DNA from 2 places in the Nocardioides sp. Leaf374 genome. Region 2 is predicted to be linked to the other one. Evidence: riboswitches for the same ligand, from Rfam matches in the RefSeq annotation. Region 2 holds a riboswitch; the other holds the start of a gene.
The links. A riboswitch is a leader RNA that binds a small molecule or an ion and turns the genes downstream of it on or off. The one in region 2 is predicted to bind cobalamin.

Region 1: another riboswitch for cobalamin. It lies ahead of LPA27_RS02520 (FecCD family ABC transporter permease); the one in region 2 lies ahead of LPA27_RS09455 (magnesium chelatase subunit D family protein).

The regions. Positions count from the first base shown of each region.
Region 1 covers NZ_CAKASO010000003.1:100,619-120,520, reverse strand. Annotated here, with positions in the region: gene LPA27_RS02545 (ABC transporter substrate-binding protein) at 1-649, shown strand, start outside; gene LPA27_RS02540 (carbohydrate ABC transporter permease) at 646-1,605, shown strand; gene LPA27_RS02535 (carbohydrate ABC transporter permease) at 1,602-2,426, shown strand; gene LPA27_RS02530 (acetylxylan esterase) at 2,496-3,488, shown strand; gene LPA27_RS19335 (helix-turn-helix domain-containing protein) at 3,519-3,872, shown strand; cobalamin riboswitch at 3,901-4,081, shown strand; gene LPA27_RS02520 (FecCD family ABC transporter permease) at 4,214-5,227, shown strand; gene LPA27_RS02515 (ABC transporter ATP-binding protein) at 5,224-6,012, shown strand; gene LPA27_RS02510 (ABC transporter substrate-binding protein) at 6,175-7,197, shown strand; gene LPA27_RS02505 (helix-turn-helix domain-containing protein) at 7,207-7,791, opposite strand; gene LPA27_RS02500 (SAM-dependent methyltransferase) at 7,893-8,549, shown strand; gene LPA27_RS02495 (MSMEG_0565 family glycosyltransferase) at 8,555-9,643, opposite strand; gene LPA27_RS02490 (carbon-nitrogen hydrolase family protein) at 9,640-10,479, opposite strand; gene LPA27_RS02485 (MSMEG_0569 family flavin-dependent oxidoreductase) at 10,479-11,750, opposite strand; gene LPA27_RS02480 (MSMEG_0570 family nitrogen starvation response protein) at 11,747-12,076, opposite strand; gene LPA27_RS02475 (carbon-nitrogen hydrolase family protein) at 12,069-12,989, opposite strand; gene LPA27_RS02470 (MSMEG_0567/sll0787 family protein) at 12,986-14,401, opposite strand; gene LPA27_RS02465 (MSMEG_0568 family radical SAM protein) at 14,398-15,480, opposite strand; gene LPA27_RS02460 (MSMEG_0572/Sll0783 family nitrogen starvation response protein) at 15,493-16,017, opposite strand; gene LPA27_RS02455 (amidohydrolase family protein) at 16,088-16,918, opposite strand; gene LPA27_RS02450 (bile acid:sodium symporter) at 17,063-18,058, opposite strand; gene LPA27_RS02445 (AMP-binding protein) at 18,055-19,902, opposite strand, start outside.
Region 2 covers NZ_CAKASO010000016.1:4,554-14,992, reverse strand. Annotated here, with positions in the region: gene LPA27_RS09475 (precorrin-8X methylmutase) at 1-555, shown strand, start outside; gene LPA27_RS09470 (precorrin-2 C(20)-methyltransferase) at 624-2,213, shown strand; gene cobM (precorrin-4 C(11)-methyltransferase) at 2,226-2,996, opposite strand; gene cbiE (precorrin-6y C5,15-methyltransferase (decarboxylating) subunit CbiE) at 3,035-4,366, opposite strand; cobalamin riboswitch at 4,384-4,540, shown strand; gene LPA27_RS09455 (magnesium chelatase subunit D family protein) at 4,563-6,587, shown strand; gene cobO (cob(I)yrinic acid a,c-diamide adenosyltransferase) at 6,587-7,204, shown strand; gene LPA27_RS09445 (cobyrinate a,c-diamide synthase) at 7,201-8,580, shown strand; gene cobC (Rv2231c family pyridoxal phosphate-dependent protein CobC) at 8,573-9,619, shown strand; gene LPA27_RS09435 (hypothetical protein) at 9,616-10,299, shown strand; gene LPA27_RS09430 (hypothetical protein) at 10,313-10,439, opposite strand, start outside.

The DNA.
Region 1 (19,902 bases), on a different contig from region 2:
GGCCGCGTGGACCTACCAGAAGCCCGGCGCCACCATCGACACCCCGGCCGCCGTCGAGGCGGCCGACTACATCGGGCGCTGGGCCGAGGAGGGCTACTTCCCCTCCGACGCCAACAGCCTCGACTACACCACGATGATGGGCCGCTTCGTCGACGGCGAGGGCCTGTTCATGTTCAACGGCGACTGGGAGTCGGCCAACCTCGACTCCTCGATGGGCGAGGACGTCGGCTTCTTCCTCATGCCCCCCGTCGAGGAGGGCAACGCCCCGGTCGCGATGGGCGCCCCCAACACCTACGCGATCCCGGCCAAGGCCGAGCACGCCGACGAGATGGCCTACTTCCTGAACTGGGTCCACACCGACGAGACCGCCCGCGAGATCGTCGTCGAGCAGGGCGGTGCCGCCCCCGGCGGGCCCGCCTCGCTGCCGCTGCCCGAGGTCGACCCCGACTCGCTGATCGCCCAGACCCTCGCCGGCGCCCAGACCATCGGGGAGTCGGGGGTGCTGGTGGACTTCATCGCCAACGCCACCTCCGGCATCTACGCCAACTCGATCCGCCCGGAGCTCCAGTCGCTCCTCGACGGCCGCACCAGCGGCGCCGACGTCCCCCCGGCGCTCCAGGCGACCTACGAGGACGAGCTGTCGTCGTGAGCGTCTCCGCAGCTCCCGTGGCGGCTGGGGAGGCCCTGACCTCCCCGGCCGCCACGGGCCGCGCACCCCGGCGCGGTCCCCGCCCCGGCGGCCTGCGCCGGTGGGGCCACCTGGCCTTCGTCGCGCCGGCCCTGGCCTTCTACGGCTACTTCGTGCTCTTCCCGCTCGGCACCTCGGTGCAGTACTCGCTCTACGACTGGAACGGCATCGGCCCCGCCACGTGGGTGGGTGCGGAGAACTACCGTCGGGTGCTCACCGACCCCGACCAGCTAGAGACGCTGCTGCACGCCTTCGAGCTGATCCTGTTCTTCACCGTCGTGCCCGTCGTGCTCGGCCTGGTCGCGGCCTCGCTGATGCACGGGCTGCGACCGGGTCCCTTCGCGACCGTCTCGCGCACCGTGCTCTTCATCCCGCAGGTCATCCCGCTGGTGGCCGCCGGCATCGTGTGGGACTGGGTCTACTCCAGCGACGGCATCGCCAACGAGGTGCTCCGCGCGATCGGGCTCGGCGACGTCGCCCGGCCCTGGCTGGCCGACTTCGAGACCGCGCTGCCCGCGGTGGGGCTCATCGGCTCCTGGGTGATGCTCGGCCTGTGCACCCTGCTGCTGCTCACCGGCATCAGCAAGATCGACCCCTCGCTGTACGAGGCGGCCCGCATCGACGGGGCCGGGCGGCTCAGCGAGCTGCGCCACGTCACCCTGCCCGGTCTGCGCCGCGAGCTGGGCGTCTGCGTCACGGTCACGATGATCGCGGCGCTGGCCAGCTTCGACATCATCTACATCTCGACCCAGGGCGGTCCCGGCCGCTCCACGATGGTGCCCGGGGTGGAGATCTACCGCCTCGCCTTCACCGAGCGCGAGATCGGCCAGGCCTCGGCCATGGCCGTCGTGCTCATGGTGCTGGTGCTCGTCACGATCGTCCCCGTCCAGCGACTGACCCAGAGGGCCGACCAGTGACCGCGACCCGCCGTGCCGACCTCGCCGGACGGGGCCTCCTCGTCGTCTTCATGGTGCTGACCCTCGTGCCCTTCGCCAGCCTGCTGCTCACCGCGCTCCAGCCGCAGGGCAGCATCCCCACCGGGCTCAGCTGGCCCGCCGACCCGCAGTGGCACAACTTCGTCGACGCCTACCGCGTCGCCGACCTCACCCCGCTGCTGGTCTCGAGCATGCTCATCGTGGCCGGCGTCGTGCCCGCTGCGCTGGTGCTGGCCAGCCTGGCCGGCTACGGGCTGGCCTCGCTCAAGGTGCCCGGCGCGTCGTGGATCTTCCTGCTCTTCGTGCTCGGGCTCACCATCCCGTTCGAGTCGCTCATCACGCCGCTCTACTACCAGATCGAGGCGCTCGGGCTGCTCAACACCCGCGCCGCGCTCGTGCTGCCGCTCATCGCGCTCTACATGCCCTTCGCGGTCTTCTGGATGCGGGCACACTTCCTCACCGTGCCGGTCGAGCTCTCCGAGGCGGCCTACGTCGACGGCGCCGGGGCCTGGCGCACCTTCCGCCACATCCACCTGCCGCTGGCCGTGCCGGCCCTGTCGTCGCTGGCGATCCTGCTCTTCCTGTGGACCTGGAACCAGTTCATCCTCGCCATCGTCCTGGTCAGCGACCCCAGCAAGCGCACGATGGCCGGCGCGCTCGGCGCCTTCCAGGGCCAGTACGGCACCGACATCGTGCTGCTCTCCGCCGGCTCGCTGCTCATCCTGGCGCCCACCGTCGCGGTCTTCGTGCTCTTCCAGCGCCAGTTCTCCCGCGCGCTGCTCCAGGGCGCCGTCAAGGGCTGACCGCCCGCCGCTGCGCGCCCCTCCCGTCCACGCCCGTCCGCGCCCGTTCCCGACCCCTCGAGGACCACCGTGCCCCAGTACGACCTTCCCGCCGCCGAGCTCGCCGCCTACCGCGGCAGCGTCACCGAGCCCACCGGCCTCGCCGCCTTCTGGGAGGAGACCCTCCAGGCCTCCCGCGCGCGCGCCCGCGCTCCCCGGGTCGAGCCCGTCGACGCCCGCCTGCCCCTGGTCGAGGTGAGCGACGTGACCCTCAGCGGCTACGACGGCGAGCCCGTGCGGGCGTGGTACCGCCGCCCCGCCGGGGTGGGCGGCGACCTCCCGCTGGTCATCCGCTACCAGGGCTACACCGGCGGCCGCGGCCTGCCCCACCAGGTGCCGCACTGGACGCTGGCGGGCTACGCCACCCTCGACGTCGACAGCCGCGGCCAGGGCTCCGGCGGCGGCTGGGTCGGCGACACCCCCGACCCCCACGGGCACGGACCGTCGTACCTCGGGGGCTTCATGACGCGGGGCCTGGAGGACCCGGCCCGGCACTACTACCGCCGGCTCTTCACCGACGCGGTGCTGGCGGTCGACGCCGGTGTCGCGCTGCCGGGCGTCGACCGCGACCGGGTCGTCGTCGCCGGCGTCAGCCAGGGCGGCGGCATCGCGCTGGCCGTCTCGGGCCTGCACGACGGACTGGCCGGCGTGCTCGCCGACGTGCCCTTCCTGTGCGACATGCCGCGCGGGGTGGCCATCGCCTCGACCGGCCCCTACCTCGAGGTGGCGGCCTTCCTCGCCTCCCACCGCGACGCCGCCGACCGCGCCTTCGCCACGCTCGCCCACTTCGACGCGGCGGTGCTGGGGCGCCGCGCGAGCGCGCCCGCGCTGATGTCGGTGGCGCTGATGGACACCGTCTGCCCGCCCTCCACCGTGCACGCGGCCCGCAACACCTACGGCGGGCCCAGCGAGCTGGTCGTCTACCCCTGGAACGACCACGAGGGCGGGCAGTTCCACCAGGAGGCGGCCCAGCTGGAGTGGCTGGCCAAGCTCCTCGGCGGCCCCACCCCCGGCCGGGCCTGAGCCGTGCCCGCGCGGGTCACCGTGGCCGACGTGGCCCGGGAGGCGCGGGTCTCGGTGGCCTCGGTCTCCCGGGCGCTCAACGACGCCCCGGGCGTCGGCGCCGCGACCCGCGACCACGTGCGCGCCGTCGCCCGACGGGTGGGCTACGAGCGCTTCGCCCCGGCCGCCGACCTGGCGCACGGAGCGGGCCGCGGCTCCGGGCCCGGGGCGGCCACGATGGCCGACGTCGCGGCCCGCGCCGGGGTCTCGCCCGCCACGGTCTCGCGCGCCCTCGCCGGCTCGCCCCGGGTCAGCGCCTCGACCCGCGCGCAGGTGGAGGCGGCCGCGCGGGAGCTCGGCTACACCGTCTGCACCGCCGCGGCCTCGACCGCCCGGGCCCGGTGAGCGCGGCGCCGGGGGCGACCGCGGCGTGCTAACTTCGCCGCGAGCCAGAACACATCTGACGATGTGCGGGAATCCGGTGAGAATCCGGAGCTGACGCGCAGCGGTGAGAGTGACTGGTGGGACGACGCACCACTGGGCCCGTGGCCTGGGAAGGTGTCCCACCGGGACGAACTCGAGTCCGAAGACCGGCTGGCTCGCCTGACCGATGCCGGCCCGCGCGACTCGGGTCCCCGACAGATGCGAGACCCGCTGTGGCCGTGACCCGTCCCGCCCCGCCGACCGCGCCCGCGCGCGCCGCCGACCCGCCCCCGCCCGGCGTACGACGCGGCCCGCGGCTCGCGCTGCACCTGGGCCTGCTGGCGGCCCTGGCCGTCTCGCTCGTGGTGGCCCTCGCGCTGGGCTCGGAGCGGCTGCCGGTGGGCGGGGTCGTCGACGTGGTGCGCGAGCGCGTTCTGCACGGGCGCCCGGGCCCCGACCCGGTGCTCGACGTCATCGTCTGGGAGCTGCGCGCCCCGCGCGTGCTGATGGCGGCGGTGGTCGGCGCCGGGCTCGCGCTGGCCGGCACGGCGATGCAGACCCTGGTGCGCAACCCGCTGGCCGACCCCTACCTGCTCGGGGTCTCGGCGGGTGCCGGCGTCGGGGCGACGGCGGTCATCGCCTTCGGTGCGCTCGCCGCGCTCGGGGCGTGGGCGCTGTCGGTGGGCGCCCTGCTCGGGGCGCTCGGCGCGGCGGTGCTCGTCTTCGGGGTCTCGCTGGCCCAGGGCGGCCTGACCCCGCTGCGGCTGGTGCTGACCGGGGTGGTGATGTCGTCGGCCTTCTCGTCGGTCTCCAGCCTCATGGTCTTCCTCGGCGAGGAGCCCCGCGCGACCGAGTCGGTGCTCTTCTGGCTGCTCGGCTCGCTCGCGGGCGCGACCTGGGCGCAGCTGGTGGCGCCCGCGGCGGCGGTGCTGGTGGCGGCGGTGCTCGTCGTCGGCGTGCACGGCTGGCTCGACGCGCTGGCCACCGGCGACGACACCGCCGCCGCGGTCGGCGTGCCGGTCGCGGCGCTGCGGATCGCGCTCTTCGTCCTCACCTCCGCCCTCGTCGGGGTGCTGGTGGCGGTCTCGGGGGGCATCGGCTTCGTCGGCCTCGTCGTGCCCCACCTGGCGCGCCTGGTCGTCGGCGGCGGCCACCGGGCGATGCTCCCGGTGGCCGCGCTCGGTGGCGCGGTCTTCCTGGTGTGGGTCGACGTGGTCGCCCGCACCGTCGTGAGCCCGCAGGAGATCCCGCTGAGCGTGGTCACCGGCCTCGTGGGCGCGCCGGTCTTCCTGCTGCTGCTCGGGCGCCGGCGCTACCACTTCGGGGGCGGGGCGTGAGCGGCCGGCCCGCACCGGCCCTGACGGCCCGGGCGCTGTCGTGCGCGGTCGGCGGGCGCGTCGTGCTGCGCGGTGTCGACCTCGACCTGGCACCCGGCAGCACCACCGCCGTGCTCGGCGTCAACGGCTCGGGGAAGACGACGCTGCTGCGCACGCTGGCGGGCCTGACGCGCCCCGAGACCGGGGCGGTGCTGGTCGGCGACCGCGAGGTCCACGACCTGCCGGCGCGCCGCCGGGCGCAGGTCGTGGCGTTCGTGGCGCAGGAGGAGAGCCCGCCGGCCGACATGACCGCGGGGGAGTTCGTGGCGCTGGGGCGCCTGCCCCACCACCGGCCGTGGGCGCGCGGCGACGGCGACCGGCCCCACGCCCGCGCCGCCCTCGCCGAGGTCGGGCTCGACGCCGCCCTCGACCGGCCCTGCGCCCAGCTCTCGGGCGGCGAGCGGCGGCGGGTCTGCCTGGCCCGCGGCCTGGTGCAGGACTGCGAGCTGCTCGTGCTCGACGAGCCGACCAACCACCTCGACGTCAGCCATCAGGTGGCGCTGCTCGCGCTGCTGCGCGCCTCCGGGCGCACCGTGCTGACCGCGCTGCACGACCTCGCGCTCGCCGCGGCCTACGCCGACCAGGTGGTCGTGCTCCACGAGGGCCGGGTCCACGCCGCGGGTGCACCGCACGACGTGCTCACCCGCGACGTCGTCGCCCGGGTCTTCGGCGTCGACGCCGCCCACCTCAGCGACTCGCGGGGTCGCCACCACCTCGTCGTCGGCCCCGGCCGCCACCTGCGCTGACCCGGCTCCCGCCGCGTCGGCCCACCGCCCTCCCGCCACCCTCCCGCCGCCCTCCCGTCGCTCCTCCCTCCCGAAGGCAGGTCCCCCGTGCACCGTCCCCTCCCCGTCCGTCCAATCCCGGTCCGTCTCCTCGCCGTCCGCCCTGTCTCCGCGCTCGCCGCCGTGGCGGTCCTGGCCCTGACGACGTCGTGCGGTGCCGGCCCCGCGACCGGCCCGGCGGCGGGCTCGCCGGGCGCGACCGGCGCCTCGCTCGTGCTCGAGAACTGCGGGGAGGAGCGCGCCTACCCCGACCCGGCCGAGCGGCTCTACGTCTACGACGGCGGCATGATCGCGATGGTGCTCGCCGTGGGCGCGGCCGACGCCGTCGCCGGCATCAGCGGGCTCCAGGACGACGCCGAGGCCCTGGCCCGGGTCTACGGCGAGGACGTCGTGGCCGACCTCCCGGTGGCCAGCGAGGACCGCCCCACGGTCGAGAACGTCCTGCTCCAGCGCCCCGACCTCATGCTCGCCGGCTGGAGCTACGGGTGGGACGAGGACGCCGGTCTGACCCCCGACGGGCTGGCCGAGCGCGGCATCGCGGCGTGGACCCTCACCGAGTCGTGCCGCCAGGGCGACGGCGAGAGCCGCGGCGTCGTCGACCCCTGGACCGCGCTGAGCACCGACCTGACCGCGCTGGGCCGCCTCACCGGGCACGAGGACGACGCGGCCGCCCGGGTCGCCGACGTCGAGGAGCGCCTGGCCCGGCTGCGGCAGGCGCCGCGGGCCGCGAAGACGCCCACCGTGTTCCTCTTCGACAGCGGCACCGCCTCGCCCTTCACCAGCGGCTCCTACGGCGGGCCGCAGGGCGTCATCGACGCGGCCGGTGCCCGCAACGCCACCGAGGACGTCGCCGACACCTGGACCACCGTCTCCTGGGAGCGGGTGGCGGCCGCCCGGCCCGACTACATCGCCTTCGTCGACTACCCCGGCCAGAGCTTCGAGCAGAAGGTCGCCGTGCTGCAGGCCAACCCCGCGACCCGCGACCTGCCCGCGGTGCGCGAGGAGCGCTTCCTCGACCTGCCCTACGCCGCCTGGGTCAGCAGCCCGCTGAACATCGACGCCGCCGAGCAGCTGCGCGCCGCCCTGGAGGAGGTCGACCTGCTGCCCGCCTCCGGCATCGAGCCCGCCCACGACCTGCGGCCCTGAGTCCCCGGCTCAGGGCGCGCGCAGGTGGGCGCGCTGGCCCTGGCGCCCGATGAGGCTGAGGAACTCCACCGGGCCGGCCGAGGTCGCCCCGAACCAGTGCGGCGTGCGGGTGTCGAACTCCACGGCCTCGCCGGGGCCCAGGCGCAGGTCGTGCTCGCCGAGCACGAGGCGCAGCGTGCCGTCGAGCACGTAGGCCCAGTCGTGGCCCTCGTGGGTGCGCAGGGTGGGGCGCGCGTCGTCGCGCCCGGTGGGTAGCACGAACTTGTAGGCCTGGATGCCGCCCGGGCGTCGGGTCAGTGCGATCACGCTGCCGCCGTCACCGGTCGCCACCGGGCGCAGGTGCACCCGGGGGTCGCCCGTGGCCGGGGCGTCGACGAGCTCGTCGAGGGTGACCCCGTGGGCGCGGGCCAGGGGCAGCAGCTGCTCGAGGGTGGGGCGGCGCAGCCCCGACTCGAGCCGCGACAGCGTGCTGGTGGACACGCCGGTCTCGTCGGCGAGCTCACCGAGCGTGAGGCCGCGGTGCTGGCGCAGGGCACGCAGCCGTGGGCCCACGGCGTCGAGGGTGCTCTCGGCCTGCTCCCGGGGATGGGTCACCGGGCCAGTTTGCCGTTCGGCAACAGTGATTGCCAGAGGTGGTCCGGTCCGTCATCGTCGGGAGCCACGGCCGCCGCGGTGGCGGCCACGGAGGGAGACCCGTGACGCACGCGTTCGACAAGGACTACTGGGAGGGCGTCTGGCGCGGCGACCGCGCCCTGGCCATGGCCGCCGGTGGGCCCCACCCCCACCTCGTGGCCGGTACCCGCGACCTCGAGCCCGGCACGGCGCTCGAGGCCGGCTGCGGCGCCGGGGTGGAGGCGGTGTGGCTGGCCGGCGCCGGCTGGCGGGTGACCGGCGCCGACATCGCCGCCGACGCGCTCGCCCGGGCCGCCGAGCGGGCCGACGCGGCCGGGGTCGCCGACCGGGTCCGGTGGGTCGAGGCCGACCTGTCGGTCTGGGAGCCCGAGGAGCGCTTCGACCTCGTCACCACCCACTACGCCCACCCGGCCACCCCGCAGCTGGACTTCTACGACCGTCTCGCCAGCTGGGTCGCCCCCGGCGGCACGCTGCTGCTGGTCGGTCACCTCCACGACGAGGGTCACCAGCACGGCTCCGGTCACGGGCACGGGCACGGGCACGGCGAGGAGGCGGGACCGCCGGCGGAGGCCTCGGTGCGCGCCGCCGACGTCGTGGCGCGGCTCGACCCGGCGCGGTGGGAGGTGGTCACGGCCACCGAGTCGCGCCGCACCGTCACCGTGCCCGACGGGCGGGAGGTGGCGGTGCACGACGCCGTCGTGCGTGCCCGGCGCCGCTGAGCGGCTCAGCCCAGCGCGCGGTAGAAGGCGAGGTGCTCCGCTGCGGCGCGCCGCCAGGTGAAGCCGTGGCTGTGGGCCCGGCCGCGGGCGGGGTCGGGCGGGGCGGCGAGGGCGTCGAGCAGGGCGGCGGCGATCGCGTCCGAGGTGCCGGCGTACGCGACGTGGTCGCCGAGCACCTCCCGCAGCACGGGCAGGTCGCGCGCCACGACGGGCACCCCGGCGGCGAGGGCCTCGAGCGGGGCCAGGCCGAAGCCCTCCTGGGTGGACACGAAGCCCAGGGCGGCGGCCTCGGCGACCAGGGAGGGCAGGGCGTCGTGGGCGACCACGCCGAGCACCTCGGGCTCCACGCCCAGCTCGGCCGCGCGGCGGTCGAAGGCGGCGCGGTAGTCGCGGTAGTCGAAGAGGGTCTCGCCGCCGGCGAGCACGAAGCGAAGGTCGGGCACCTCGCGCCGGGCCAGGGCGTAGGCCTCGAGCAGGTCGAGGGTGCCCTTGCGGGGCTCGATGCCGCCGAGGGCCAGCACGTAGCGACCGCACCGCCGTCGCCAGCGGGCGCGGCCCTCGGTGTCGCGCCCGCCGGCCTCGAAGCGGGCGGCGTCGACGCCGTTGGCGATGACGGTGGCCGGCAGGCCCCAGCCGGCCTCGACCTCCGCGGCGACGGCGGCCGAGACGCAGACGCGCGCGACCGGCTCGACCACGGCGCGCTCGTGGCAGGCGACCAGCTCGGGGGTGGTGAAGGTGTCGAGGTGGTGCACGGTGCGCACGCACGGCCCCGAGCGCATGGCGGCGTTGGCGCTGATGCAGTCCTGGGCGTGGACCACGTCGTAGGCGTCGCGCTCGGCGGCGAAGGCCCGGTCGAGGGTGTCGATCGAGCGCAGGATGCGGGGGCCGACCTCGTCGCCGAGGTCGGGGAAGGGCACCGCGTGCACGGTGACCGCCGGGTCGACGGGGCGGAAGAACGCGGTGTCACCCCCGCGGCCGAGGGTCCACAGGTGCACGTCGAGCCCGTCGAGGCCCGCCAGCGCCTCGGCCAGCGCGAGGGTGTGCACGACCCCGCCGCGGGGCTTGGTGGAGTAGGTCAGCAGGGCGATCCTCATGGGTGCCTCCCCGGGGCATAGGCCGAGCGGCTGAGCTCGTCGAGGTGGTGCAGCGTGCGGCGGGCCCGGGCGACCTCGCCGTCGACGTCGACCGTCGCGACGGCCAGCCCGCCCTTGGTCGAGGTGCGCGCGAGCACGTCGCCGCCCGGGCCCACCACCTTGGCCTGACCCAGGAAGCGCAGCGAGCCCAGGGAGCCGGTCTGGTTGGAGGAGGCCCAGACGACCTGGTTCTCCGCGGCCCGGGCGCAGTCGTAGAGGTCGAAGAGGCGGGCCTGCCGGTCGTGCACGAGCCGCTCGGCGCGGTCGGTCACCGAGGCGGGCCAGGCCGAGAGGCAGGCCAGGACACGTGCGCCGTCGAGCGCCATCGCGCGTGCCGCCTCGGGGAAGGTCTTGTCGTAGTCGATGAGCAGGCCGAGGCGACCGACCGGGGTGTCGAAGGCGCGGAAGGCGTCGCCGGGGACGTAGACGCGCGACTCGCCGGCCGGAAGGTGCACCTTGCGGTGGTGGCCGAGCACGCCGTCGCCGGTGAGGCAGACCGCGGCGTTGTAGATGCGTCCGCTGCCGTCGTCGGCGGCCTCGGCGTACCCCAGGCAGACCACCGTGTCGCCGGCGATCCGGGCCACCCGCCGCAGCTCCTCGGAGTCGGGGAGCAGCGCGGGCGGCGGGCCGGAGGGGGTGCGCAGGTCGTCGAGGTAGCCGCCGAGGGCGGCGTCGGGCAGCACGACGACGTCGCAGCCGGCCGCCCGCGCGTCCACGACGATGCCCTCGACCTTGGCCAGCGCGCGGTCGAGGTCGCGCCCGAAGTGCGCGGCGACGGCACCGATGGTGACCGGCACTAGGAGACCCGGCGCACCTGTGGCCGCGCCCCCACGGACTCGCGGATGGTGGCCGCCACGTGCTCGGCGTCGCGGGCGATCCCGAGGAAGCGTCCCGAGCCCCACGTGTGCAGCCAGGGCAGGCCGAGGAAGGACAGCCCCGGCACCGCCGTGACACCGCGGTGGTGGGTGGGGCGCCCGCTGCCGTCGAAGGCGCCGACGCCGACCCACCGGTAGTCGGGGCGGTAGCCGATGGCCCACACCACGCTGGTGACGCCGGCCGCGGCCAGGTCGAGCTCGAGCGGGTCGGCGTCGGGGGTCCACACGGGGGAGTAGCGCGAGGGCGGCGGGGCGTCGATCCCCTCGCGCTCGATCCAGCGGTCGATGTCGGCGCAGATGGAGTTGTAGGTCGCGTCCGCGGCGTCGAGCGCCGCGGTCAGCGTCGGGCGGAACTCCAGGCGTGTGCCGCGGCCGCCGGCCAGCAGGCCGTGGAGCCGCATGCCCTGCGAGGCCAGCAGGCGCAGGTCGAGGTCGCGGCCGCCGTCGCGCCCCGTCACGTAGTGGTTGGTCTTCTCCCGGGCCGCGAGGCCTCCGGGGTACTGCGCGACCGCGGTGTCGTAGAGGCCCATGTCGGCCAGCCAGGTCATGCAGTCGCGGCCGCGGTAGGTGCGCGCGACCCGCGGGGCGTCGCCGAGGGCGAGGTGCACCTGGCGGCCCTCGAGGTGGAGGTCCTCGGCGATCTGGGTGCCGGACTGGCCACTGCCGACGACGAGCACGCCGCCGTCGGGCAGGTCGGCCGCGCGCTTGTAGTGGGCCGACTCCAGCTGGGTGAGGCCCGGGTCGAGCGCCGCGGCCCAGGGCGGCACGATCGGCACGTGGTAGCCCCCGGTGGCCACGACCACGTGCTCCGCGCTCCAGGTGGTCTCCCCGTCGGGGCCGGTGCTCTCGAGCACGAAGCCGCCGGCCTCGCCCTGGCGCAGGGCGGTGACCCGTGTGTGCTCGCGCAGCGGCGGGTCGAAGGTGGCGGCGTAGCCCCCGAGCCAGGCCACGACCTCGTCGCGGGTCATGAACCCGTCGGGGTCGGGGCCGTCGTAGGCGTAGCCCGGCAGGCGGCAGTGCCAGTTGGGGGTGACCAGGGTGAAGTTGTCCCAGCGGGTGTCGGCCCACTCGTGGGCGGCCGTGGCGGCCTCGAGCACGACGTGGTCGATCCCGTCGCGGGTCAGGCACCAGCTCGTCGCGAGCCCGGCCTGGCCGCCGCCGACGACGGCGACGGTGGTGTGCACGGTGGTCATGGGCGCTCCGGGGTCGTGGGGCTGGTGGGTGCGGCGGCGGGCAGCGGGGGCCACATCCGCACGACCTCGACGAGGTCGTCGGGGCGGTGCGCGGCGGCTCGGCGCCGCACCAGCTCGGCGCTGGCGGCGGCCGAGGTGCAGGCGAAGCCGTAGCGCTGCCGCACGCGCTCGCCGGCCTCGGCGAGCGCGGTCGTGGCGCGGTGGGCGAAGTCGGCGACGGTGTAGCGGGCGCCGGGGGCGAGGTGGTCGTGCATGACCAGCGAGGGCGACCAGCAGTCCTGGAGGCTGCCGTCGGGCCAGCGCACCGAGACCGTCATCTCAGGCATGCGCCGCGACCCGCTCGTGCTCGACGTAGAGGTCGGGGCGCCGGTCGCGCAGGTGGAACATCGCGCGCCGGGCGGTGCCGAGCAGCTCCTCGACGTCGACCCGGGCGTAGGCGACGCCCTCGGTGGTGCCGGTGGCGGCGAGCACGTCGCCGCCGGGTCCGACGACCTTGGCCGAGCCGACGAAGCGCAGCGACCCGAAGGTGCCGGCCTGGTTGGAGGCCACCCAGAGGACCTGGTTCTCCAGCGCCCGGGCCTGGTCGAAGAGGTCGAAGCGCCGCTTCCAGCGGTCGTCGGCCAGGTCGCCGGCCGTGGCTGTGCGCGAGGCCGGCCAGGCCGAGATGCACACGACGGTCTCGGCGCCGTCGAGGGCCAGGCCGCGGGCCGCCTCGGGGAAGGCCTTGTCGTAGCAGATGAGGGCGCCGAGTCGCCCGACGGCGGTGTCGACGGCGCGGAAGACGTCGCCGGCCTCGTAGTAGAGACTCTCGCCGAGGGGCTGGTGCACCTTGCGGTGCACGCCGAGCACCCCCTCGCCGGAGACGATCGCGGCGCTGTTGAAGCGTCGGCCGCCGTCGGACTCGCAGAAGCCGACCACGAGCGTCATCTCGCGGGCGAGCGCGGCCACGCGGCGCAGCTCGGGTCCGTCGGCGTCGAGCACGGGTGGGAGCGAGTCGGGGGCGTCGGGGTGCGTGCCGTCGCGTCCCGAGCCGAGCACCGACAGGTAGCCGCCCAGGCAGGCCTCGGGCAGCGCCAGCAGCGACGTGCCGCGCTCGCGAGCCCGCGCCACCAGGTCGCCGACCTGGCGCAGGTTGTCGTCGAGGTCGCGCCCGAAGCCTGCGCTGACGGCCCCGACGGTGAGCGTGCCGGGCGTGCCGGGCGTGCCGGGCGTGCCGGGCGTGGTGGGCGTGGTGCTCATCGGGAGGACCCCATTCCGGTGACGGTGGAGGTGACGGCGTCGGTGACGACGCCGTCGGGCCAGCGCAGGCCGACGCCCGCGCCGGAGGTGAGCTCGCCGCAGGCGGCGGAGGTGACGAAGGGGGGCAGCGCCGCGCGGGCCGGTGCCGCCTCGGCGGTGACCATGGCGAAGCCGGGGAAGCAGGTCAGCCAGTCGCCGTACGCCGCCCCCTCGGGGGTCGGGACGGCCGCGACGTCGAGCACCGCACGGCAGCCGGAGGCCTCGGCGAGCATGCCCGTGGTGCCGACCACGCCGCTCATGCTGACGTCCTTGGCCGCGGTGGGCCGCAGCGCGGGCACGACCCCGGCCAGGGCCCGCAGCTGCGCGCCGGTGCGGTGGCTGGAGGAGTCCCACTGCGACCCGGTGTAGCCCGGGCGCCAGCCGCCGCCGAGGTCGGCGGTGACCCGCAGCGTCTGCCCCGGGTCGGCGCCGCCGCCGGCGACGGGGCGCGAGGTGCGGCCCAGGGCGGTGACCGACAGGGCGGCGGGCACGCCGAGCTGGGTGTGCCCGCCGACGACCGGCACGCCCCAGGCGCGGCTGGCGTCGGTGAGCCCGCGCAGGACGCGGCGGGCGAAGGAGGCGTCGCGGGCGCCGAGGGCGTCGAGCAGCGCGACGGGGGCGGCGCCCATGGCGGAGAGGTCGTTAAGGTTGACCAGCACGGCGCACCAGCCGGCCCACTCGGGGTCGCGCTCGACCATGGAGGGGAGCACGGCGTCGCAGGCGGCGACGAGGTCGGAGCCGGGCACGGGCGCGCCGTCGTCGCCCAGGAACCCGGGCGGCACCCCGGCCGACAGCTCGTCGAGCAGGCCGCCCAGGGCGGCCTTGGTGGCGTCGACCAGCCGCTGCACCCGCCCGATCGGCCAGTCCACGACCACGTGGGGGTGGCCGTGCCGGTGGGTGCGCTCGCGCGGCACCCAGCCGAGGCGGCGGAAGAGGGGCTCGTTCTGCGCCTGCACCGTGGCGTCGAAGCGCAGCGCGCCCGCGGCCTCGGCCGCGGCGCAGGCCGCGCGCACCAGGGCGGCGCCGACGCCCAGCAGCAGCCGGGCGTCGGAGGCCACCGCGAGCCGCGAGCCGCGCCACCAGCCGAGGTCGCGCCCGGCGGTGGCGGGGTGGAGCCGCACGCCGCCGAGCACCTCGCCGCCGGCGTCGGGGTGGGTGGCGACGGCGACCAGCACCACGGTGCGCGGGTCGTCGTCGACGTCGTCGCGGTCGGAGCCGTCGAAGAGGCCCTGCTCGCGCACGAACACCTCGCGGCGCAGCGCGTGGTAGGCCGCGACCTGGCGGGCCCCGGCGCGCACCACGACGAAGGCGTCGAGGCTCGGAGCCGCCCGGCGGGCGCCGGTGAGGACCACCTCGTCGACCAGGCCGGTCACGACGCGGCCTCCGCCGAGGAGCACGAGCCGAGCGCCGAGCAGGCCCCGCAGGCCGCGCAGCCCGCCGCCTGGTCGGAGCCCAGCATGCCGTGGGCGCGCAGCGCGGCCGCGACCTCGGTGGTGACCCGGTAGACGTCGGCGGGCCTCGGGGCGACGGCTCCGTCGACGTCGACGGCCAGCGTGCCCGCCAGCGGGCGGAAGGGCACGACGAAGGGGTAGACCCCCATCTCGATGAGCTCCACCGCCCCGGCGACGAGCTCGTCGGGGTCCTCGCCGAGGCCGACGAGGAGGTAGGTCGAGACCTGGTTCCACCCGAAGACGCGCACGGCCTCGGCCCAGGCGGCGCGGTAGTCGGCGAGCGCCACCGAGCCCTTGCCGGGCATCCAGGCGAGGCGGGCGGCCTCGTCGAGGGACTCCACGTGGATGCCGATGGAGCGGGCGCCGGCGTCGTGGAGCTCCTGGAGCGAGGCCAGGTCGCCCGGCGGCTCGCACTGCACCTGGATCGGCAGGTCGGGCAGCACCTCGCGCACCGCCCGCACGCAGCGGGCCAGGTGGGTCGCCCCGCGGTCGCGGCCGTTGCTGGTGCCGGTGGTCATCACCAGCTGGGTGATGCCGTCGAGGTCGTGGGCGGCGCGGGCCACCTCGGCGATCTGCGCCGGCGTCTTGACCGCGACCGTCGCGCCGGCGCGCAGCGACTCCTCGATCGCGCAGAAGCGGCAGCGCTCGGCCTCGGCGTACCGCACGCAGGTCTGGACGACGGTCGTGGCCAGCACGTTGCTGGAGTGCAGCCGCGCGATCTGCTCGTAGGGGACGCCGTCGGCGGTCCGGAGGTCGTAGAAGCGGGGGCGGGCCACCGCCTCGACCCCCATGCCGGTGTCGGCGCCGTCGAGGAGCAGCTTGCCGCCGCTCACGGTGTAGGGGCTGCGCGGGTTGAGCGGCACCGCCGCCCCCACACCGTCGAGCAGCAGGTGCCCGTCGTCGCTGGGGCCGGCGCCCGCGCGGCGCGCGACCGGGGCGTCGGACGGGTCGGCGAGGCGGATGCCCAGGATCGCCACGTCCACGCGGGTGTCGGCCGTCATGACGTCAGCCGCTCAGAGGTTGTAGACGGAGTTGATGATGGCGCCCTTGTTGGCGAAGTGGATGACGGCGTCCTGCACGTCGAGCGGGTGGCAGGGGATCACGCCCTCGATGAGGTCCTCCTCGCGCTGGCCGTGCAGGGCCATCCCGAAGCGGCAGCACAGCACCGTGCCGCCCTCGGCGATGAAGGTCTTGATGGCGTCGTTCATGTTCTGGTTGCCGGGGAAGGCGACGTCGCCGGTGGTGGGGAAGCCGCGGGTGTCGGCGCAGGCCAGGGCGCCGGGGCCGTAGAAGTAGAGGGTGGCGTCGAAGCCCTTGCGCAGCGCGCGGGTGGTCTGGAGGACCGCCACGAACGACACCGACGACTCGTGCGGGATGCCGTGCACCAGGGTCAGCCAGGACTGTCCCTCGCCGGCCTGGTAGTCGGGGAAGAGCTTGGTCGAGCCGTAGAGGTTGGTGCCCTTCTCCTGGCTGGGGTGGGGGATCTCCGAGCGGGACTTCTCCATCGCGGCCAGGATCTCGTCGTCGAACACGGACATGTGCGGCTCCTCGGTTGGGGTGCGGGGCTGGGGTGGTGCGTGGTGGTGGTGCGGGTGGTGCCGTGGGGTCTCAGGTGCCGTAGAGGGCGTCGAAGTTGGCGTGGAAGAAGGCGTCGGCGAGCGCGCCGTCGCCGGCCGCCGCGGCCAGGCGGGCGCGCTCACCGGCGAAGTCGCCCCAGGGGGCGTCGGTGGCGAAGAGGACCCGGTCGTGGCCCACGCCGCGGCGCTCGATCTCCTGGGCCAGCCAGGCCGGCGCGAAGCCGATGGCCCAGCTGGTGTCGGTGTAGACCTGCTTGCCGGCCTCGATCCAGTCGAAGAAGAGGCCGCCGACGAGCTTGAGGTGGCCGCTCATGCCCCCGCCCAGGTGCACGAGGTGGATCTTGGTGGCGTCGCCGTAGCTCTCCACGAGACGGCTGATCCGGTCGACGTCGGAGGCGGCACCCGGCGAGGTGTGCACGTGCACGACGAGGTCGAGCTCGGCGGCGGTGGTGAACATCCGGTCGAGCTGCTCGGCGCAGTCGGGGGCGTCGGGCGCCCCGCCCAGCAGGAAGCTGGTCTTGAGCGCGACCACGCCGTCCTCGCGGGCCAGGGCGAGAGCCTCGTCGTTGCGCGCCGCGTCGCTCTGCTGCGGGCTCACCCACAGGCCGCAGCGCACGCGGTCGTCGCGCTGCGCCGCCTCGAGGGCGAGGTGGTTGAGCCCGAAGGCCACCGCGGGGTCCGGCACGCCGTAGTTGGGCAGCACCAGCGCGCGCTCGGTGCCCTCGGCGTCGAGGGTCGCGACGAGCTCGGCCACGGTCTCCAGCGCCGTGGTGTCGGGACTGATCGGTGGGCCGCCGTAGAAGCGGTACGCCGGGAGCTGGCCGATGTGCCGGTGGGCGTCGCGGTGGGCGGTGCGGGTCATGGCGAGAAGCCAACGCCCGCGGTGTTGCCGGGTGGTTTCGCGCGGAAGACGATCCGCGGCGCCACGCGTAAGGGTCGTGTTACCTGCGCCGGCTCCGCGAGCCGCGCCACGGGTGGGGGTGCACCAGCCCGCGACGGTGGAACCTCAGGTCGGCGTCGACGGCGCGAGCCGGGGGACCAGCCGCACGAGGACCAGCATGGCCAGCAGCTCGACCATGGTCTGGGTGACGACGGCCAGCGGGGCCAGCGCAAGCGACTCGGGGAGCGCGAGGGCCAGCGGCAGCACGACCAGCGAGTTGCGGGTCGCCACGGAGAAGACGGCCGCACGCGTGCCCGGCACGTCGAGCCCGGCGGACCGGCTCGCGGCCAGGCCGACCGGCACGGCGAGCACCACGAAGGCGGCGTAGAGGGGCACCAGGCGGGCCAGCTGCAGCGCCTCGGAGCCGACCGCGGCGATCTGGGACCCGATCACGACGGTCAGCGTGAGCATCATCAGCGGCACCATGGCGCCGGCCGTGGCGCGCTCGACGGCGCGCCCGGAGCGGTGGTGACGTCCCAGCGCCTGCACGAGCGCCGCAGCGGCGAGCGGCACCACGATCAGGACGAGGAAGGCCTCCACGAACGGCGCGGGCTCCACGACCGCGAGGACGTCGCCGCCCGCGAAGAGGAGGAGGTACGCCGGGAGGAGGAGCACCTGCGCGAGCATCAGCAGGGGCGCCGCCGCCAGCAGCCGGGCCCGGGCGCCACCGGCCAGGCCGGCGAAGACGATCACGTAGTCGATGCACGGGGTCAGCAGCACCAGCAGCACGCCGAGCGTCAGCCCCCGGTCGTCGGCGACGAACCGCGACAGCCCGAAGGCGAGGAGCGGCACCACCAGGAAGTTGCCGCCCAGCACCGCTGCGAGGAAGCGGAGGTCGCCGAACGCCCGGCCGACCTCCACGAGGGGCACCCCCAGGAAGGTCGCGAAGAGCAGCAGCGCCAGCGCCGGGTTGATCGCGTGCTCGAGCGACGGGGCGGCCCGGGGGGCCGCGAGACCGAGGACTGCCCCGCCCAGGATCGCGACGAGGTAGAGCGCGACCTGGTGGGAGTCCCACCACGTGACGAGCGTGCGGCTGGGCGCGGTGGGTCCTGGGCCGTTCACCTCGGCGGCCGGGGCACCGGCTCGGCGGGGGCGGGCGCGACCGCCCGGCGGGCGGCCAGGAGGAGCCGGTGGACCCGCGCCGCGGCGAGGCCGACGACGAGGCTCGCCACCAGCGCGGCCCAGGGGTGCCCGGCGTCCTCCAGGGGCGGGTAGACCTGCCAGTGCGTCAGGTAGATCCAGAGCGAGGCCTGGGCGACGGGCACGAGTAGCCGTGCCACCGGCGCCGGCACCCTCACCGGCCGGCGCAGGAGGAGGGCGGCGACGCCGAGCACCGCGACGACCTGCCTGGTCGTGTCCTCGCCGAAGTAGCCCCCCAGGGCCACGACCACCGACGCCGCCACGACCGCCCGCTGCGCCGGGGTCCGCGCCTCGGCGGCGGCCCACCCCAGCGCGACGCAGAAGGCGGCCGTCGCGACGGCGTACTCCTGCAGCGAGGCGGTGCTCCATCCCACGAGCACGAAGCGGAGCGCGACGGTGCCCACCACGGCGGCCATCGCGGCCGCGAAGCGGTGCGCCCGCTGCCACCGGTCGACGGCGGGCACGGCGAGGAGGGCGGCCAGCGCGAGCAGGCTCCACACCAGGACCTCGAGGAACCAGAACTCCCAGTCGTCGGTCCACCGGTCGGGCCCGAGGAGCTGGTTGAGGTAGAGCGCCGTGGCCGGGTGGTAGTCGCCGGTGACCGCCCCGGCCACGAGGATCCAGACCGAGGCGGGTACGGCGAACGCGGCGACCGTGGCGAGGATCGCGCGGGTCCGGGGCCGGCGTCCCTCCACCGGCAGCGCGAAGCGCGCGACGTTGTAGCCCGCGACCGCCAGCAGCACGTGGGCTCCACCCATGACGCTCACCAGGTCGGTGTGGGACGCGACGATCGCCAGGATCGCCGCGGCGCGCAGGATCGTCGGCACCTCGAGGAGGGTGGTCCACGCGCGCACGGGACGCGCCCTGCGCGCCAGCTCGACGGGGGTCAGGTGCGGCCAGTGGGCCGGGAGGTCGCCGAGCAGGCCGGCGAGTCGCGTGGAGGTCTCCACGAAGGCCAGCGAGTCGCCGCCGAGGTCGACGAAGCTGTCGTCGGTCGTGGCGTCGGGCCGACCGAGCACGACGGCGTAGAGGTCGCGCAGACGCTCGGCGGTGACCGGGCCCGCCCCCTCGTCGTGCGCCGAGGCCTCCCGGGCCGTGGAGGCGGCGTGGCGACGCAGGGCCGCGTGGTCGACCTTGCCGCTCGACGTGAGGGGCACCGCGGCCAGCGTGTGCACCACCACGGCTCCGTGGGGGAGGCCGCTGGCCGCCCGCAGCGACGCGCGCGCCGCCGCCGCCGACCGGGGGCGGTCGACGAACGCGTGGAGCCGGCCGTCGTGCTCCACCAGGCGGACGGGGACGGTGCACACCTCCTCGAGGCGTCCGAGGTCGAGGCGCAGCCCGAAGAGCTTGACGTGGCGGTCGAGGCGTCCCACGACCTCCCACAGCCCGTCGTCGCACTGCCGGCCGAGGTCGCCGGTGCGCAGCTCGTGGTGCTCGACGCCCCGCGCGAGGTCGCCACGCTCCAGGGCGTAGCCCATCATCACGTTGGGCCCGGAGTAGACGAGCTCCCCGACGCCGTCGGGGAGGTCCCGGCCCTCGACCGGCGCGAGACGCAGGTCGCCGCCGGGCACGGGCAGCCCGATGGCGTCGGGCCGGCTCGCGGCGAGGTGGGGCGGGAGGTAGGCCATGCGGGCGGTGGCCTCGGTGGCGCCGTACATGACGAAGAGGTCCCACCCGCGCCGTCGACCCAGCTCGGCGAAGCGCCGGACCGTGGCGGGCGCGAGCCGTCCGCCGGCCTGGGTGAGGTAGCGCAGGTCGGGCAGGTC
Region 2 (10,439 bases):
CCCGAGGAGGCCGAGAAGGTCGCGGTGCGGATGATCCACGCCAGCGGCCAGGTCGACCTGGCCGCCGACCTCGTGCTCCACCCCGACCTCGGCCGGGCCGGGCGCGAGGCGCTGGCCGCCGGCGCCCCGATCCTCACCGACGCCCGCATGGTGGCCATGGGCATCACCGCGGGGCGGCTGCCGGCCGGCAACGAGGTCCGCTGCTTCCTCACCGACGAGCGGGTGCCCGCCCTGGCCCACGACTGGGGCACCACCCGCAGCGCGGCCGCGGTGTCGCTGTGGGAGCCCCACCTCGAGGGCGCGGTCGTCGCGATCGGCAACGCCCCCACCGCGCTCTTCCACCTGATGGAGATGCTCATCGAGGGCGCCCCGCGACCGGCTGCGGTCGTGGGCTGCCCGGTGGGCTTCATCGGCGCCGCGGAGTCGAAGCAGGCGCTGGCCTCGCTGGCCGCCGACCACGGGATCGACGTGCCCTTCGCGACCGTGCGGGGTCGCCGCGGCGGCTCGGCGATGGCCTCGGCCGCCGTCAACGCCCTGGCCCAGGAGGCGGAGTGACCAGCCCAGTGACCAGCCCAGTGACCAGCCCAGTGACCAGCCCAGTGACCAGCCCAGTGACCAGCCCAGTGACCAGCCCAGCGACCAGCCCAGCGACCAGCCCGGCGACCGGCCGCTTCCACGGTGTCGGCGTCGGGCCCGGCGACCCCGAGCTGCTCACGCTGAAGGCCGCGCGCCTCATCGGCGACGCCGACGTCGTGGCCTACCACGCCGGGCCCGGCAAGGAGTCGAACGCACGGCGTACGGCGGCGGGCCTGCTGCGGCCCGGCGTCGTCGAGGAGGTGCTGGTCTACCCCGTGACCACCGGCGCCACCGAGCACCCGGGCGGCTACACCGGCGCGCTCGCGGTGTTCTACGAGGAGTCGGCGCAGCGCCTGGCCGCGCACCTCGAGGCCGGTCGCGACGTCGTGCTGCTCTCGGAGGGCGACCCGCTGTTCTACGGGTCCTACATGTACATGCACGACCGGCTGGCCGAGCGCTTCGAGACCGAGGTCGTGCCGGGGGTGCCCGCCTTCGCCGCGGCCGCCGCGGCGGTGGCCTCGCCGCTGGTGCGCCAGACCGACGTGCTCACGGTGCTGCCCGGCACGCTGCCCGAGCCCGAGCTCGCGCGTCGCCTGGCCGACACCGACGGCGCGATCATCATGAAGCTGGGCCGCACCTTCCCCGCCGTGCGCCGCGCGCTGGCGGCGGCCGGGCGCCTGGAGCACGCGGTCTACGTCGAGCGCGCCTCGATGCCCGCGCAGCGCTGGCTGCCGGTGGCCGACGTCGATGCCGCGACGGTGCCGTACTTCTCGCTGGTCGTCGTGGCCGGCGACAGCCGCCACGGACGCCGCACCCGCGACACCGAGCTGCCGGTTGTGTCGGCCGCAGCGCGGGTCCCGGCGGCCACCGAGGCCGCGGAGCTGCTGGTGGTGGGGCTGGGGCCCGGGCCCGACCGGTGGCTGACCGCCGAGGTGAGCGCGGCGCTGGCCGAGGTCGACCACGTGGTGGGCTACGCGCCCTACGTCGACCGCGTGCCGCAGCGCGCCGGGCTGACCCGCCACGCCTCGGGCAACAGCGTCGAGATCGACCGGGCCCGCCTGGCCCTCGAGCTGGCCGCGCGCGGCGAGCGGGTCGCGGTGGTCTCCGGCGGCGACGCCGGGGTCTTCGGCATGGCCACCGCGGTGCACGAGGCCGCGGAGGCCGCGGGCGCCGAGGGGCGCGAGGACCTGGCCGGTGTGCCGGTGCGGGTGCTGCCCGGCGTCAGCGCCGTGCAGGCCGTGGCCGCGCGGGCCGGAGCGCCGATCGGCGGCGACTTCGCGGTGATGAGCCTCTCGGACCGGCTCAAGCCGTGGGCCGTGGTGGAGCGGCGGCTGCGGGCCGTGGCCGAGGCCGACCTGGTGCTCGCGGTCTACAACCCCGCGTCGCGCTCGCGCACCGAGCAGGTGGTGCGGGCCCAGAAGACGCTGCTGGAGGTGCTGCCCGCCGACACTGTGGTCGTCGTGGGGCGCGACGTGGGGCGCGCCGAGGAGTCGCTGCACGTCACGACCCTGGCCGAGCTCGACGCCGCCTCGATCGACATGAAGTGCCTGCTGATCGTGGGCTGCGCCCAGACCCGGGTCACCTCGTCGGGTCGGGTGTGGACCTCCCGCTCGGTGCCGGACCGCGGCGAGGGCTGAGTCGGGGCCGGGTCAGGAGCGGGGGCGGGTGGCGGAGTAGAGCCACGACTCCCCCGAGGCGTCGGTGTCGCGGGCCAGGGCGCGGCCGACGAGGATGACCGCGGCCTGGCGCAGCCCGGCCGCCTCGACCTGCTCGGCGATGTCGGCGACGGTGCCGCGCAGGACCAGCTCGCCGGGCTGGCTGGCCCGGAAGACGACGGCCACGGGGCAGTCGGCGCCGTAGTGGCCGGCGAGCTCGGCCATGGTCTCGCGGGTGCGGGTGACGGCCAGGTGCAGCGCCATGGTGGCGCCGGTGGCGGCGTAGGCGGCCAGCGACTCCCCCTCCGGCATCGCGGTGGAGCGGGCCTGCACGCGGGTGAGCACCACCGACTGCGCCACGAGCGGCACGGTGAGCTCGCGGCCGACCAGGGCCGCCGCGGCGGCGTAGGAGGGCACGCCGGGGGTGACGTCCCAGGTGACGCCGGCGGCGTCGAGCCGGCGGGTCTGCTCGGCGAGGGCGGAGTAGAGCGACGGGTCGCCGCTGGTGAGCCGCACGACCTGCGTCCCCGCCTCGTGGGCCGCGCGCATCACCTCGACCATCGCGTCGAGGTCGAGGCCCTGGGTGTCGACCAGGCGCGCCTGCGGGCGGCAGTGGCCGAGCACCTCGGCGTCGAGGTAGGTGCCGGGGTAGAGCACCACGTCGGCCTCGGCCAGCATGCGCGCCGCACGCAGGGTCAGCAGGTCGGCGGCGCCGGGGCCGGCCCCGACGAAGCGGACGGTCGGGGTGGTGATCGGGGTGGTCATCGGGGTGGTGGTCCGGGGCGTCGGCGGGGTCTCGGGGCTCACGGGGTGCTCCAGTCGGGGTCGCCCGGCCAGCGGGTCGGGTGGTCGGGCGGGGCGGTCCAGGCCCACTGGGTGACGGCGCGGGCGGGGGTCCAGCCGGTGAAGGTGCCGATCGGGGCGGCGGTCTCGACGCCGTGACGGGTCAGCTCGCCCCCGTGCTCGGCGTAGGCGGCGGCGAGCAGCTGCTCGGTCTCGAGCGTGACGCCGTGCACCACGAGCCGGCCACCGGGTCGCAGCGCGGCGCGGCAGTGCTCGAGCAGGCCCGGCGCGGTGGCGCCGCCGCCGACGAAGACGGCGTGCGGGCTGGGCTGCCGCTCCAGCACCGCGGGCGCCCGGCCCTCGCGCACCTGCAGGTGGGGCACGCCGAGACGGCGGGCGTTGCGCCGCACCCGCTCGGCGCGACCGGGGTCGGCCTCGAAGGCCCAGGCCTGGAGCGAGGGGTGGGCGCGCAGCCACTCGATGCCGATCGAGCCGGCGCCGGCGCCGACGTCCCAGAGCACCTCGTGGGGCCGGGGGGCCAGGCGGGACAGGGCGCTCGCGCGCAGGTCGCGCTTGGTCAGCTGGCCGTCGTGCTCGAAGGCGTCGTCGGGCAGTCCGGTGGTCCACGAGCCCGTCGGCGTCACGTCGCCGCCGGTGGGGCGCACCTCGAGGGCGAGCACGTGCAGGGCGGGCACGTCGGCGGCGGCGACGTCGGCCCAGCCGCCGGCGGCGGCCTCCAGGCGCGACTCGTGGGCCGCGCCGAGGTCGCCGAGCACGGTGAGGGCGCTCGCGGCGTACCCCTCCTCGACGAGCAGGGCCGCCACGGTCGCGGGGGTGCCGGCGTCGGAGGTCAGCAGGAGCAGGCGCACACCGGGCGCGAGGTGGCGGCGCAGCCGGTCGGTGTCGCGCCCGACCAGGGTGAGCGCCTCGCACTCCTCGGCGGACCAGTGCATCCGGGCCCGGGCCAGCGCCAGCGAGGACACCGCCGGGTGCACGACGAGCCGCTCGCGCGGCACCAGGGCGCGCAGGGTGGAGGCGATGCCGGAGACGGTGGGGTCGCCGGAGGCGAGCACCACGACCTCGTCGTCGGCGTGGGCGGCCAGGGTGCGGAGCAGGGAGTCGCCGAAGGGCCGGCCCCACGGCCGGCGGCGCTGGCCCTCGACGACGGGCAGGAGGGCCAGCTGCCGGGCGCTGCCGAGCACCACGGACGCCTCGCCCACCAGCGCGCGGGAGGCCTCGGCGAGCGAGGACCAGCCGTCGGCGCCGATGCCGACGATGTCGACGCGCCGCGGTGCCGCTCCCCGCTCGGAGGCGTGCGGGGGGCCGTCGAGGGGGGACAGGTCGGGGGGCACGCTGCGTGACGCTATCGTGACCGCCACAGCTCCGAGGTGCCCCGAGGTCGCGAGACCGACGGGAGAATCTGGGAAGCCGGTGAGAGTCCGGCACAGGCCCGCTGCGGTGACCCGGGCGATGCGCGAGCGTCGACCCGGGAAGTCCGAAGACCGGCCTCGGGGTTCCTTTCCGATGGCGGACGAGCGGGAGCCTCTCATGCCACAGCACTACCCCTTCTCTGCCGTCGTCGGCTCCGCCGACATGTCGCTCGCGCTCGTGCTGAGCGCGATCTCGCCCGAGATCGGCGGCGTCCTCGTGCGCGGCGAGAAGGGCACGGCCAAGTCCACGATCGTGCGCGGTCTCGTCGGCGTGCTGCCGCCGATCGAGGTGGTCGCGGGCGACGCCTTCTCCACCGACCCCGCCGAGCGGCCCGACGCCCCGACCGAGCAGCGGCCGGTCAGGCTCGTCGAGCTGCCGGTCGGCGCCACCGAGGACCGCGTGCTCGGCTCGCTGCACCTGGAGAAGGCCCTCGCGCACGGCGCCGCGGAGTACGAGCCGGGCCTGCTCGCCCGCGCCCACCGCGGCATCCTCTACGTCGACGAGGTCAACCTGCTCCACGACCACCTCGTCGACGTGCTGCTCGACGCCGCCGCCACGGGCCGCGCCACCGTGGAGCGCGACGGGGTCTCGGTGACCCACGCCGCCCGCTTCGTGCTCGTGGGCACCATGAACCCCGAGGAGGGCGAGCTGCGCCCGCAGCTGCTCGACCGCTTCGGGCTCACCGTGGAGGTGGCCGCCCCCCGCGACCCGGCGCTGCGCGTCGAGGTCGTGCGACGCCGGATGGCCCACGACGCCGACCCCGAGGCCTTCGCGCGGCGGTGGGCCGCCGCCGAGTCCGACCTCACCCGCCGCGTCGCGGCCGCCCAGGCCCTGCTGCCCGACGTCGTGCTCGACGACGACGTGCTGCTCAAGGTCGCCGAGCTCTGCGCGGCCTTCGAGGTCGACGGCCTGCGCGCCGACCTCGTCACCGCCCGCACCGCGGTGGCCCACGCCGCCTGGCACGGCCGGACCCGCGTCACCGTCGAGGACGTGCGCGCCGCCGCCCGGCTCGCCCTCCCCCACCGCCGTCGCCGCAACCCCTTCGACGCCCCCGGCCTCGACGAGGACCTCCTCGACGACGTGCTCGGCCCCGAGCCCGACGAGGGGCCTGAGGACGACCCCGACGGGCCGGGTGAGGGACCCGAGGACGGGCCGGACCGAGGACCGGGCGAGCAGCCCGGGCAGCCCGAGCAGCCTGGGCAGCCCGAGTCGGCGCCCGGGGACGACGACGCCCCCGGCCGCCCCGACCCGACCGCGGAGGCGACCGAGGAGCCGACCCCGCAGCCGACCCCGCAGCCGACCCCGTCCCCCGCGGGGGCGGGCACGACGGTGGCGGCGGGCGCGACGTACCGGGCGCGGCTGTTCACGGTGCGCGGCACCGGCCGCGGGGAGAGCGGACGCCGCAGCCGGGCCGAGACCGACACCGGACGCCGCGTCGGCGCGCGGCCGGGCCGCACCGGTGCGATCCACCTCGCCGAGACCGTGCGCGCGGCCGTGCCCCACCAGGCGCTGCGCGGGCGCGCGCCGGGCGCCGGCGGACGGCTGCTGCTCGACGCCGACGACCTGCGCGTGGCGGTGCGGGAGGGCCAGGAGTCCAACCTCGTGCTCTTCTGCGTCGACGCCTCCGGCTCCATGGCCGCGCGGCGCCGCATGGAGCAGGTGAAGGCCGCGATCCTCAGCCTGCTGCTCGACGCCTACCGGCGCCGCGACAAGGTCGGGCTGGTCACCTTCCGCGGGGCCGGCGCCGAGCTGACCCTGCCGCCGACCCGCTCGGTCGACGTGGCCGCCGCCCGGCTCGAGGTGCTGCCCGGCGGCGGACGCACCCCGCTCGCCGAGGGCCTCGAGGAGGCCGCCCGGACCCTGGCCACCGAGCGGCTGCGCGACCCGCGCCGCCGCTCCCTGCTCGTCGTGGTGACCGACGGCCGCGCCACCGCCGGGGCCGACGCCGTCGCCCGCTCCCGCCACGCCGCCGCCGCGCTCGCCGCCGCCGGCCAGGCCGCCCTGGTCGTCGACTGCGAGAGCGGGCCGATGCGCCTGGGCCTCGGGGGCGTCCTGGCCGCCCACCTGGGCGCCGAGCACGTGCCGCTGGCCGAGGTCAGCGCCGGCGCCCTCACCGCCACCGTGCGCGAGCGGGTCGCCTGATGGCGCCGAAGGGGCAGCCGCTGGCCGTGCCCGACGACGGCCTGACCACGGCCCAGCGGCGCACCCAGCCGCTGCTGATGGTGCACACCGGCGACGGCAAGGGGAAGTCGACCGCGGCCTTCGGGCTCGCGATCCGGGCCTGGAACCAGGGCTGGGACGTCGGGGTCTTCCAGTTCGTGAAGTCGGCCAAGTGGCGCATCGGGGAGCAGACCGTGCTCGAGCGCCTCGGCGAGCTGCACGACCAGACCGGCGAGGGCGGTCCGGTGGAGTGGCACAAGATGGGCGCCGGCTGGTCGTGGTCGCGCAAGGAGGGCTCGGAGGCCGACCACGCCACCGAGGCCGCCGAGGGCTGGGCCGAGGTCAAGCGGCGCCTGGCCGAGGAGCGCCACGACCTCTACGTGCTCGACGAGTTCACCTACCCCATGGAGTGGGGCTGGGTCGACGTCGACGACGTCGTCACCACCCTGCGCGAGCGGCCCGGTCGGCAGTACGTCGTGCTCACCGGCCGCCGCGCCCACCCGGCGCTGGTCGAGGCCGCCGACCTGGTCACCGAGATGACCAAGGTCAAGCACCAGATGGACCGCGGCCAGAAGGGCCAGAAGGGGATCGAGTGGTGACCCGGCTCCCGCGCGTCGTGGTCGCCGCCCCCTCCACCGGCCAGGGCAAGACCACGGTCTCCACCGGGCTGATGGCCGCACTGCGCCGCGCCGGTCACGTCGTCAGCGGCCACAAGGTCGGCCCCGACTACATCGACCCCGGCTACCACGCCCTCGCCTGCGGCCGACCGGGCCGCAACCTCGACCCGCACCTGGTCGGCGAGGACCTCGTCGTGCCGCTGCTGCTGCACGGCGCCCGCACGCCGGAGCCGGCCGACGTCGCCGTCGTCGAGGGCGTCATGGGCCTCTACGACGGCCGGGTCGGCACCCGCGGCTTCTCCTCCACCGCCCACGTCGCCGCCCTCACCCGCACCCCGGTCGTGCTCGTCGTCGACATCTCGCGCTCCTCGCGCTCCATCGGCGCCGTCGTGCACGGCATGGCCACCTGGGACCCCACCGTCACCGTGGCCGGTGTCGTGCTCAACCAGGCCGGCTCCCCGCGCCACGCCGCCGAGGTGCGCTCCAGCATCGACCTGCCCGTGCTCGGCACCATCCCCCGCGACGCCGGCGTCTCCGCGCCCTCGCGCCACCTCGGCCTCGTGCCTGCCGACGAGCGCGCCCTCTCGGCGGAGTCGCTGGACCACCTCGCGGACCACGTCGCCGCCCACGTCGACCTCGAGGCCGTCCTCGCCCTCGCCGCCACCGCGCCCGACCTCGCCGAGGACCCGTGGGCGCCGGAGGCCGTCGTACGCCGCCCCGAGGGGGCCGGCCGCCCGGTCGTCGCCGTCGCGGGCGGGCGGGCCTTCACGTTCCGCTACGCCGAGACCGAGGAGCTGCTGCGCGCGGCCGGCTGCGAGGTGGTGGGCTTCGACCCGATGCACGACACCGCGCTGCCCGCCGGCACGGCGGGGGTCTACCTCGGCGGCGGATTCCCCGAGGTCCACGTCGGGGAGCTGGGCGGCAACGAGGCGCTGCGCGCCGCCCTGCGCGCGGCCGTGCTCGACGGCGTGCCGACGGTGGCGGAGTGCGCGGGGCTGCTCTACCTCTGCGACACCCTCGACGGGGCGCCGATGGTGGGGGCGCTGCCGGCCACCGCGGAGATGACGCCGCGGCTCACCATGCGCTACCCCGTGGCGACCGCGGTCGGCGACAGCCTGCTCACCCGGCGCGGGGAGCAGGTCACCGGACACGAGTTCCACCGCACCCACGTCGAGCCGGTGAGGGGCGAGACCGCCACCTGGGAGGTCGACGGCGAGGCGGTCGGCTTCGGCACCGCCAGCCTGCACGCCTCCTACCTGCACACCCACTGGGCCGGTCACCCCCACCTCGCCCAGCGCTTCGCCGACGCGGTGCACGCCCGGGCCCGTGACCTGGCCCGTGACCTGGCCCGTGACTGAAGCCGGCCCGCCCGTCGACCCGCTGCGCCACCACGGCGACGCCGAGGTGCGCGGCAGCGGGCTGCTCGACCTGGCCGTCAACGTCCACGACGGCCCCCGCCCGGCGTGGCTCGACTCCGCGCTCCACGCCGCCGTGGACGCCTCGGGCGACTACCCCAGCCCCACCGCGGCGGAGGCCGCGCTGGCCCGGCGCCACAACCGGCCGGCCGAGGAGGTGCTGGCCACCGCCGGCGCGGCCGAGGCCTTCTCCCTCGTCGCACGCTGGCGCGCGTGGCGCCGCCCGGTGGTGGTCCACCCGCAGTTCACCGAGCCCCACGCGGCGCTGGAGCAGGCCGGTCACGACGTCACGCCGGTGCTGCTGCCGGAGCCGTTCGTGCTCGACCCGGCCGCGGTGCCCGACGACGCCGACCTCGTGGTGCTGGGCAACCCGACCAACCCCACCGGGGTCCTCCACCCGGCCGAGGCCGTGCGGGAACTGCTGCGCCCGGGGCGGGTGGTGCTGGTCGACGAGGCCTTCATGGACGCCGTGCCCGGCGAGACCGCGTCGGTGGCCGGGCTGCGCGCCCCGGGCCTGGTGGTCGTGCGCAGCCTCACCAAGCACTGGGGCGTCCCCGGCGTGCGCGCGGGCTACCTGCTGGCCTCGCGCCGCTCGGTGGCCGCCCTGCGCCGCGGCCAGGTGCCGTGGTCGGTCTCCACCACGGCCGCCGCCGCGATGACCGCCTGCTCCACCCCCGCCGCGGTCGCCGAGGGCGCCCGGCGCGCCCGCGAGGTCGTCGCCCACCGCGAGCACCTCGAGCGCGGCCTGGCCGACCTCGGCGTCGACCACGTCGCCTCCGCGGCCTCCTTCGTGCTCGTGCACGCCGGCCACGGCGCCCACGGACGGCTGCGCGAGCGCGGGATCGCCGTACGCCGGGCCGACACCTTCCCCGGCCTCGACGACGCCTGGGTCCGGGTCGCGGTGCGCTCGCCCGCGGTCAGCGACCGGCTGCTCGCCGCGCTCGCCACGCTCACCACGCCACCCACGGCGGTGCCGCGGTGATCGACTTCCACCGCCGCCGCGACTGCCCCCACCCCGCCGCGGCCCCCGAGCCCGTCACCCGGCTGCGACGCCGGGACGGGGAGCCCTACCCCCACGTCAGCCAGTACGCCACGCCCGCCCTCATCCCCCGGCTGGTCGACGGCAGCGCGCGGGCCGAGGACGACCCCGCCTGGGCCACCACGGGCGCCTGCTGCCCGGCCGGCTACGCGTTCTGGGCCCACCGCATGTGCGGCGTCGCGGCCATGGCCGGGCTCGTGGAGCACCGCCGCGGCGAGCGGCTCGAGCTCGTGCCGACCGCCGAGGACCTGCTCGACGTCGGCGGCTACGTCCTCACCCCCGAGCGCGTCCACGGCCTGGTCTACGCACCCCTCGTCGAGCTGCTGCGCACCCGGTGGGGCATCGGGGCGCGGGTGGCCGTCGACCTCCCGGCCGCCGACCTGGCCCGCGAGGTCGCCGCCGGCGCGCTCGCGATCGCCTCCGTGCACCCGGCCGTCCGCCGCGCCCCCGAGCCGCCGCCCGCGCGCGGCGGCCACCTCGTGACGCTGTGGGCGGCCGACGACGACGGGGTGCGGCTCACCAACCCCTCGGGCCTGCCCGGCCACAGCCAGCACGCCCGGCTGGCCGTCGACGTGCTCGCCCGCTACTACGCCGGCCGCGCCGTCGTGGTCGAGCCGGCCTGACCCGCCCGCGGGCTCAGCGCTGGCGCGACTGGAGCACGTGCAGGCGCCACCCGACGCCGACACCGAGCAGCCCCATCACGCCGGTGCCGATCGGCACGGCGTCGATCGGGCCGACCACGGCCAGGAGCACGGCGAGCACC